Linked DNA regions of Hyphomicrobium denitrificans ATCC 51888. The protein of the gene in region 1 binds, or shares a complex with, the protein of each later gene. Links are inferred from orthologs where the notes say so. Each region holds a gene or a part of one and is shown on either strand. Other genes may lie near its edges.

Evidence for each region. The genes of interacting proteins can lie anywhere in the genome.
Region 2: the proteins of xseA (region 1) and HDEN_RS09750 are in contact, whole or in part, in a cryo-EM structure (PDB 8TXR), measured with the Escherichia coli proteins. The link is inferred for Hyphomicrobium denitrificans ATCC 51888 from one-to-one orthologs.

The regions. Positions count from the first base shown.
Region 1 is NC_014313.1:2,647,790-2,651,790, reverse strand. Bases 1,125-4,001 are described here. They hold xseA (exodeoxyribonuclease VII large subunit), read left to right. Parts: upstream 1,125-1,768; coding sequence 1,769-3,235; downstream 3,236-4,001. Other genes in these bases: lpxK (tetraacyldisaccharide 4'-kinase), read right to left, coding at 3,581-4,001; HDEN_RS12775 (DUF2093 domain-containing protein), read left to right, coding at 3,348-3,584; purD (phosphoribosylamine--glycine ligase), read right to left, coding at 1,125-1,700. In the rest of the region: HDEN_RS12790 (patatin-like phospholipase family protein), read right to left, coding at 1-378; more of purD, read right to left, coding at 426-1,124. UniProt on the Escherichia coli protein: Bidirectionally degrades single-stranded DNA into large acid-insoluble oligonucleotides, which are then degraded further into small acid-soluble oligonucleotides.
Region 2 is NC_014313.1:2,017,415-2,022,502, forward strand. Bases 894-3,813 are described here. They hold HDEN_RS09750 (exodeoxyribonuclease VII small subunit), read right to left. Parts: upstream 2,535-3,813; coding sequence 2,253-2,534; downstream 894-2,252. Other genes in these bases: dxs (1-deoxy-D-xylulose-5-phosphate synthase), read right to left, coding at 894-2,059; HDEN_RS09755 (histone deacetylase family protein), read right to left, coding at 2,581-3,525; HDEN_RS09760 (SDR family oxidoreductase), read right to left, coding at 3,564-3,813. Outside these bases: HDEN_RS09740 (DUF4399 domain-containing protein), read left to right, coding at 1-85; more of dxs, read right to left, coding at 152-893; more of HDEN_RS09760, read right to left, coding at 3,814-4,445; HDEN_RS09765 (crotonase/enoyl-CoA hydratase family protein), read right to left, coding at 4,517-5,088. UniProt on the Escherichia coli protein: Bidirectionally degrades single-stranded DNA into large acid-insoluble oligonucleotides, which are then degraded further into small acid-soluble oligonucleotides.

The DNA of each region.
Region 1 (4,001 bases):
CGGCAGAATGACTTCGAGCATCGTGAGCGGATCGAGGATCGCGTTCCGCCGCCCGAACACACCGATCAATCTTTGAAACGGTTGCGCCGTCGCATTGAACAGATCGCGGATGAGACCGAAGCGCTGCCCAAGGATAAGGCGCGTATGATCGCGCAGATCCTTGCCTGAGATGCCCGACGCATAGGCCGCGCCGTAAAGCGCGCCGATGGACGTGCCCGCGATGACGTTCGGGCGGATGCCCAACTCGTCGAACGCTTCGAGCATCGCGATGTGCGCGAGCCCGCGCGCGCCGCCACCGCCGAGCGCCAGGCCGATCCTGGGCGTCCGCGCCAATTGTTTCCCGTGAATCGGCGGCAGATCGGACGTTTCACCGGTCAAGGGCTTCTCCATCCGCTGTCCGTCCTGAGGACATTCGTTGCTAAAGCTTACCCGCGCCTTTGCAGGGCTCGCCAGCCAATGTCGCTGCGATAAAAGCCCCCGGGCCAATCGATCTTCGCAATGGCCGCATAAGCGGCATCACGCGCTTCCGCGACCGTCCGGCCACGGCCCGTGACGTTCAGAACGCGGCCACCGTCCGCAAGGAGGCGATCGCCGTCGCGACGCGTCCCCGCGTGGAAGATCTCCACATCGGGAATGAGCTTGGCGGCTTCAAGACCCTTGATCTCGGTTCCCTTCGTCGGTGTTCCCGGATAGCCGTTCGCCGCCATGACGACCGTCAGCGCCGCGTCCTCGCTCCAGCGCAGGTCAAAATCTTTGAGCACGCCGTCCGCCGTCGCGAGAAGCGCGGCAAGCAGATCGGATTTCAGCCGCATCATCAGCACCTGCGTTTCGGGATCGCCGAAGCGCACGTTGTATTCGATGAGCTTCGGGCCACTCGCCGTGATCATCAGGCCCGCGAACAGGACGCCTTTGAACGGTGTGCCGCGCTTCGCCATCGTCTCGACCGTCGGCACGATGATCTCGCGCATGACGCGGTCGGTGATCTCCGGCGTCATCACCGGAGCTGGCGAATAGGCGCCCATGCCGCCGGTATTCGGACCTGTGTCGCCCTCGCCGACACGCTTGTGATCCTGCGCGGAAACGAGCGGCAGCGCGGTCTCGCCGTCGCACAGCGCGAAGAAGCTCGCTTCTTCGCCGTCGAGAAATTCCTCGATGACGACTTCGCTTCCGGCCGCACCGAACGCGCCGGAAAAGCACGCGTCGATAGCGGCCTCGGCTTCCTCACGCGTCGTCGCGATGATGACGCCCTTGCCTGCCGCGAGCCCATCGGCCTTGACGACGATTGGCACGCTTTGCGCCGCGAGATACGTTTTCGCCGACGCCGCATCGCTGAAGCGTCCATAAGCGGCGGTCGGAATGTTGGCTTCGCGGCAGAGGTCTTTGGTGAAGCCCTTCGAGCCTTCGAGCTGCGCCGCGGCCTTCGTCGGTCCGAAATAACGGATGCCCGCCACGCCGAGCGCATCGCCAAGCCCCGCGACCAGCGGCGCTTCCGGCCCGATCACCACGAGTTCGATGTTATGCTCTCTGCAGAACCCGATGACGGCCGCATGATCCGCCGGATCGAGCCGCACGCATTCGGCGACGTCGGCGATCCCCGCATTGCCGGGTGCGCAATAAAGTTTGTCGAGCAGAGGACTGGCGCTCAAAGCCCACGCAAGCGCATGTTCCCGGCCGCCCGAGCCGATCAGGAGAAGGTTCATCAGGGTGCCCTATTGCATTTCGGGCCTTGGTGTATCATCGAACCGCAAACAGACAAGACGGCAGACAATTGGCTTCAACACCCCCGACCAGCGACGCCCGCCCCGGCGCCAACGCACCGGAATTCTCGGTCTCGGAGCTTTCGGGCGCCATCAAGCGTGCCCTCGAAGACGGATTCGGCTACGTCCGCTTGCGCGGCGAGATCTCGGGCTATCGCGGCCCGCATGCCTCCGGCCATTGCTATTTCGCCCTGAAGGACGACCGCGCCAAAATCGAGGCCGTCATTTGGAAGGGCAGCTTTGGACGCCTGCGCTTCAAGCCCGAGGAGGGCATGGAGGTCGTCGCCCAGGGCAAGATCACGACGTTTCCAGGCTCATCGAAATATCAGATCGTCATCGAACAGCTCGAGCCTGCGGGCGCCGGCGCGCTGATGGCGTTGCTCGAAGAACGCAAGCGCAAGTTCGCCGCCGAAGGCCTGTTCGAGGAAGCACGCAAGAAGCCGCGCCCGTTTCTGCCGAAGGTCGTGGGCATCGTCACCTCGCCGACTGGCGCCGTCATCCGCGACATGCTGCACGGCTTCAATGAACGCTTTCCGACGTGCGTGCTTTTGTGGCCGGTGCGCGTACAAGGCGAAGGCAGCGCGGCGGAAGTCGCGGCAGCCATTCGCGGTTTCAATGCGCTGGAAATTGGCGGCAAGATCCCGCGACCCGACGTGCTGATCGTGGCGCGGGGCGGCGGCAGCCTCGAAGACCTCTGGAGCTTCAATGAGGAAATCGTCGTGCGCGCCGCTGCCGAGAGCCGCATCCCCCTGATCTCCGCCGTCGGCCACGAAACCGACTGGACGCTGATCGATCTCGTCGCCGATGCGCGCGCGCCGACGCCGACGAAAGCCGCCGAATGGGCGGTGCCGAAATACTCCGAGCTGATCGAAGCGCTCGACAAGTTTCAGCTGCGCAAGCGCACCGCTATTCGCCGCGTGCTGGCCGATACGCGAACGCACCTCAAGGCATCCTCGCGCGGCCTGCCCAAGCTGCAGGACTTGATCGCGCTGCCGCGCCAGCGGTTCGATGCCGTCGACCGCCGCCTGTCGCGCGCGTTGCTCGCCAATACCCGTGCGCACGGCACCCGGCTGGCGCGCGTCAGCGGTCGCCTGAGCGCGCAGCCGATCGTTCAGAAGCATTCCAGATGCCGTGAGAGACTTGACGTTTTGGAGCGCCGCGCCGGGCAGGCGCTGATCAATCGCGTGGCGGTCCGTCGCAGGGATCTGGATGGCAAAAGCGCGCTGCTCAAGTCGTTGGGCTATCAAAGCGTATTGTCGCGAGGCTTCGCGCTGGTTCGCGACGAAACAGGCGTAACCGTCCGTCAGGCGAGGTCGGTTTCCCCAGGTGCGGCGCTGTCCGTTCAGTTCTCGGACGGCCGGATCGGCGTTGTCGCAGACGGCGATCCGGCGACCGGCACCGGGGCAGAATCTGCCGCCGGGACAAAGCCGCCGCGTCAAAAGACCCGCACACGCGGAGGGCAGGGCTCTCTTTTTTAATTCGCCTGAAGTAGGTTAAAAAGATTATGCACGCCGGATTGATTGGATGCCGGGCGGAACACAGCCGCTCACCGTAACATTATGAAGTGTCGAAACCGCACATCGGTACAGAATGAACCGTATTGAGAAATTCTTCGGCGTCCGCAACGAGGCGAAGCTCCGTTATCTCGATGGAGAGTTCGAGGTGTTGACCCCCGGCGAGTTCGTGCGCTGCGCGGTGACGGGCCAGCCGATCTCGCTCGCCAATCTGCGTTATTGGAGCGTCGATGCTCAGGAGGCGTACGCGTCGGCTGAGATTTCGGTGAAGCGCTACCTCGAACTCAAGGCGCAGGACGAGACCCGCTCTTAAGTTCGGATCGCCTCGCGGATCTTCTGTCTCAGGATCGCGAGATCGACGTTTTCAATCACGGTTTCGATTTTGAGCACGCGCGAGCGATCGCGAAGTTCCGCGCTTGCGCCGCTCGCACCTGACAACCGCGCCAGATCTTTTTCCGTCGTCACGAGATCGGCGCTCATGCGCCGCGCGGTATCGACGAGTTCGCGCGCCTCGCTGTCGCTGAACGCATAATGATCGCCGAATGCGCGACGCTCGACAATTATCGCACCGAGACTTTCCAGCATCGCGAAAAAACGCTGCGGATTGGCGATGCCCGCATAAGCGACGAGACGCCGTCCACGCAGGCTCGAGGCATCTTCCGACGCTCGTGTTGTGGCGGAGAGAAGCGGAGCCTGCGTAAGCTTTTGCAACGTCTCTCGAACAGCGCCG
Region 2 (5,088 bases), 630 kb from region 1 along the record:
GCTGCAGCTTCTGCTCGGCGATAAAAACCACATCCCGACCGATCCGCCGGTCGAGTCGCCGGTCGTCACCATCACGGTGCAGTAATTTCCAGCGAAGCCCGGTTCTGCCGGGCTTCGTCCATGCCTTTTTATGCCTCGAAAAAGAATTGCGTTACGCGCGCTCGCCGACGACGTCTGCGCGTCCGAGCGCGGCGAATACCGTTTTCACGATTCCTGACGCATTCAGACCCGCATCTTCGTACATCACTTCCGGTTTGCCGTGATCGATGAACACGTCGGGCAGAACTTTCGTGCGCACGCGCAGGCCACGGTCGAGCAATCCTTCATCCGACAGGAACTGTAGAACGTAGCTGCCGAAGCCGCCAACGGAACCTTCCTCGACCGTCACCAGCACTTCATGATTGAGCGCGAGGTCGCGGATCAGGCGCGTATCTAAGGGCTTGGCGAAACGCGCGTCGGCGACCGTCGTCGACAGCCCGAACGATTGCAGCTGATCGGCCGCCTTCAGACATTCCGCGAGCCGCGTTCCGAGCGAGAGCAGCGCGACCTTGGAGCCTTCGCGAACGATGCGCCCCTTGCCGATTTCGAGCGCGACGCCCGTTTGCGGCAGATCCACGCCGACGCCCTCGCCGCGCGGATAGCGCAACGCGCTCGGCCGGTCGTCGATCGCAACCTGCGTCGCAACCATGTGAACGAGCTCGGCTTCGTCCGCCGCCGCCATGATGACGAAATCCGGCAGGCAACCGAGATAGGAGATATCGAATGAGCCCGCATGCGTCGCGCCGTCGGCGCCGACAAGCCCGGCGCGATCGAGAGCGAAACGCACCGGCAGCTTTTGGATCGCGACGTCGTGCACGACCTGATCGTAGGCGCGCTGCAGGAACGTCGAATAGATCGTCGCGAACGGCTTGTAGCCTTCGGTCGCCAAGCCCGCCGCGAATGTCACCGCGTGCTGTTCCGCAATGCCGACGTCGAACGTCCGCTCGGGGAATTCCTTGCCGAAATAATCGAGCCCCGTGCCGGACGGCATCGCCGCAGTGATCGCGACGATGCGATCGTCCTTGCGCGCTTCCGCGATCAGGCTGTCGGCGAAAACCTTGGTATAGCTCGGCGCGTTGGGCTTCGGCTTCACCTGCGCGCCGGTGACGACGTTGAATTTGTTGACGCCGTGATACTTGTCGTCGGCAGCTTCAGCCGGCGCGTAGCCTTTGCCTTTCTTCGTCACGACATGAACGAGGATCGGCGCCTGCTCGGCATCGCGGACGTTTTTCAGAACCGGAAGCAGCTGGCTGAAGTCGTGACCGTCGATCGGGCCGACGTAGTAGAAGCCAAGCTCCTCGAACCACGCTCCGCCCTGCCAGATGTGGCGGGTGTATTCTTCGACGCGTGCGGCGCGGCGTTCCCATTGCTTCGGAAGCATCTTGGCCAACTGCTTGGCATAATCGCGAAGGTGCAGATACGTCCCGCTGGATGTGGCGCGTGCGAGATAGGCCGACAGCGCTCCGGTCGGCGGTGCGATCGACATATCGTTGTCATTCAGAATGACGATCAGGCGTTCGTTGCGCGCGCCTGCGTTGTTCATCGCTTCGTAGGCCATGCCTGCGCTCATCGCGCCGTCACCGATCACTGCGATGACGTTGTTCGAACCACCGCTGAGGTCACGCGCCACGGCCATGCCGAGCGCCGCCGAAATCGATGTCGAGGAATGCGCGGCGCCGAATGGATCGTAGGGACTTTCGTCGCGCTTCGTGAAGCCCGACAGCCCACCCGGCTGACGCAGCGTGCGAATGCGATCGCGCCGTCCTGTCAGAATCTTGTGCGGGTACGCCTGATGTCCGACGTCCCAGATCAGACGATCTTCCGGCGTGTTGAAAATCCAATGCAGCGCGACCGTCAGCTCGATGACGCCAAGGCCTGCGCCCAAGTGGCCGCCCGTCACCGAGACGGCGTCGATCATTTCCGCGCGCAATTCGTCCGCCAGCTGCGGAAGCTGATCTTCGGCGAGCCGGCGAAGCTCGTGAGGTGTCCCGATGCGATCGAGTAGCGGTGTCTTGCTCACGGAATTACCCCAACTTAACGGAAAGTCTGCCGATCATCGCAACCTGCGGGAAATAGGCGGATGCTCATGCCGTTCATAGCGCTGATCAGTGCGCTCCCCAACGGGTCGGACGCTCAAGATGAATAGTGCGCGGGCTTGCCGCACTGGTATGTGTACTACATTCTCTGCGCGGGCGAAATTTTTACGTCACAGCTCAAAATGGCGCGCCATTATCCTTGTCGAGCGGGGTCGTTCCCTTCGGCGTTCCGTCGGCTCCCAAAGTCAGTTTTTCGACTTTTGCTTCCGCCGCTTTCAGCAGGCGGTCACAATGATCGCGCAGCGCTTCGCCGCGTTCATAAATCGTGATGCTTTCCTCGAGATCGACATCGCCACGTTCGAGCCGCCCGACGATCGCTTCGAGTTCTTTGAGCGCGCGCTCGAACGTCATCGCCTTGATGTCGTCGAGCGCCTTGGCCGGTACTTTCGGTTCGGTCATGAATTTTGCCCTGCGGCTCTATCGTGTTGGCGTTAGCGTCTTTTACTCAGGAGCCGGCCTGCATCAACGCCGAGACGTGCACTGCGACGGATTGCGCGAGCCCCCTGAGATCATACCCGCCCTCGAGAATCGATACGAGTCGGCCATTTGCATGACGGCGCGCGAGTTCCGCCACCGCCTCGGTCGCCCAGCGAAAATCCTCCTCGACGAGTTCCAGCCCACCGAGCGGGTCGCGCTGATGCGCGTCGAATCCGGCCGAGATCATAATCAGGTCCGGCGCAAAATTATGGAGCGGCGCAAGAATTCGGTCTCGAAACGCTTCCTCGAAATGATAGCGGCCGTCGCCGGCCCTGAGGGGCGCGTTGAAGATATTGCCGGCGCCCGTCTCCTGCAACGCGCCAGTTCCTGGAAATAGCGGCATCTGGTGCGTCGAGCCATAGAACAAATTTTTGTTCGACCAGAATATTTCCTGCGTCCCATTGCCGTGATGGACGTCGAAATCGACGACCGCGACGCGTTCGACTCCGTGCTTCGCACGCGCATAGTGCGCGGCGACTGCGATGTTGTTGAACAGACAAAATCCCATCGCGAGATTGCTCTCGGCGTGGTGCCCCGGGGGGCGCACCTGGCAAAAGGCGTTAGCGGCCGCACCGCTGACGACGTGGTCGACGGCATCGAGCCCGGCGCCGACGGCACGGCGTGCCGCTTCCCAACTGCCGGGCGACACGACCGTGTCGCCATCGATGTGGTGCTGGCCTTCTTTGACGGTTTCGGCGAACCGCTTGAGCCCCTGCACGTAGTCCTGCCGGTGCGCCAGGGCGACGAAGTCCAGATCATCGTCCCGCAACGGCGCTAGCCTGCGATCCAATTTTGCAAAGCTGGCGTCACTCAAAAACTTGTCAATCGCACGCATTCTGTCGGGGCGTTCGGGATGCCCCTCGCCGGTATCATGGTTGAGAAAGGCCGGATGCGTGATGAGAATCGTCGTCATGAAGCCTGCCGTTTCTTGATAGTCTTTTCGCCGTGCAATCAGCTGAGATTCGAGTACGGCGCCACCGTCACGCCGGGTGGCGGTCTGCTGTCGGCCGGAACGAAAAAGTCTGGCACCAATGGCACCGATGGGTCGACGCGATATTTCTCGAAATCGGTGACGCCGCCAACGGAATGAAGGAATGTATCGTCGATGAGAAAATTGCCGGTGAACGACTTCGCCGGTTGCAGAAAAACAAGATGAGCGGCGTCGGCGACGATCTCGGGAGAACGGCTCATGCGCATCATCTTATCGCCGCCGAGAATGTTGCGCACGGCGGCCGTCGCGATTGCAGTGCGCGGCCAGAGGGCGTTGACGGCGATACCGTCGCTTTTCAATTCATCGGCGAGGCCGAGCACGCAAAGGCTCATGCCGTACTTCGCGATCGAATAGGCGACGTGACCCGAGAACCACTGCGCCTTCATGTCGAGCGGCGGCGACAACGTCAGAATGTGCGGGTTTTTCGCCTTTCTGAGATGCGGCAGACATGCTTGCGAAACGAGAAACGTTCCGCGCGTGTTGACGCCGAACATCAGATCGAAACGCTTGATGTCCGTTTTGTCGATCGGCGTCAGGGAAATGGCGCTGGCGTTGTTAACGCAGATATCGATGCCGCCGAACGCTGAAACTGTCTGCTCGACGGCGCGCTGAACCTCGTCTTCGTGGCGAATATCGCAGGCGATCGCCAGCGCCTTGCCGCCGGAGTCCTCGATCTCTTTCGCAGCGGTATGGATCGTGCCTTCGAGCTTGGGGTTGGGATCGGATGTCTTCGCGACGATCGCGATGTTGGCGCCGTCACGCGCCGCGCGTTTCGCGATCGCCAGTCCGATGCCGCGACTCGCGCCCGTGACGAAGAGGGTTTTGCCCTTGAGCGACGCCATTCTTGTTCTCTCTTATTGAAGCGCGATCAAAGGGCATGCTAGCGCGCCGCAAGCTCGGGCGTAAGAGTGCGCTACACAGGTTTGCGGAAATTGGGGGATCGTTTTTCAAGAAACGCGGTAAATGCCTCAAGGGCTTCAGGCGAGGACAACCGCTCGCGGAAGGCTCTGACCTCTTTGTCCGTTTGCTGCAAAATTTCGACGGGGTTGCCGCGCATGAGGCTGCGCGTCACCGCCAGCGCTTCGGGCGGCATGCTTGCGAGCCGCTGCGCCGACGTCAAAGCCGTCTCTTCGAGCCGATCGAACGAAACGATTTTGTTGACGAACCCCGCCTGCACAGCCTGCTCGGCGGAAAGCGTTTCACCCAGCGCCAGCATTTCAAAGGCGCGCGCATAGCCCATGCGACGGGGCATGAGCACGCTCGATCCGGCTTCCGGAACGAGACCGAGACTTAGGAACGGGGTGGCGAATGTCGATGACGGCGTTGCATAAACGAGATCGCAGTGAAACAGCATGGTCGTTCCGACGCCGATCGCCACGCCGTCGACCGCTGCGATCAGCGGCTTGCGGATCATCGGCAGCAGATAAACGAAACGGCGCACGTTGGCGCCGAGATCGCCGGTGCCCTGCGCGGTTGCCAGAAAAT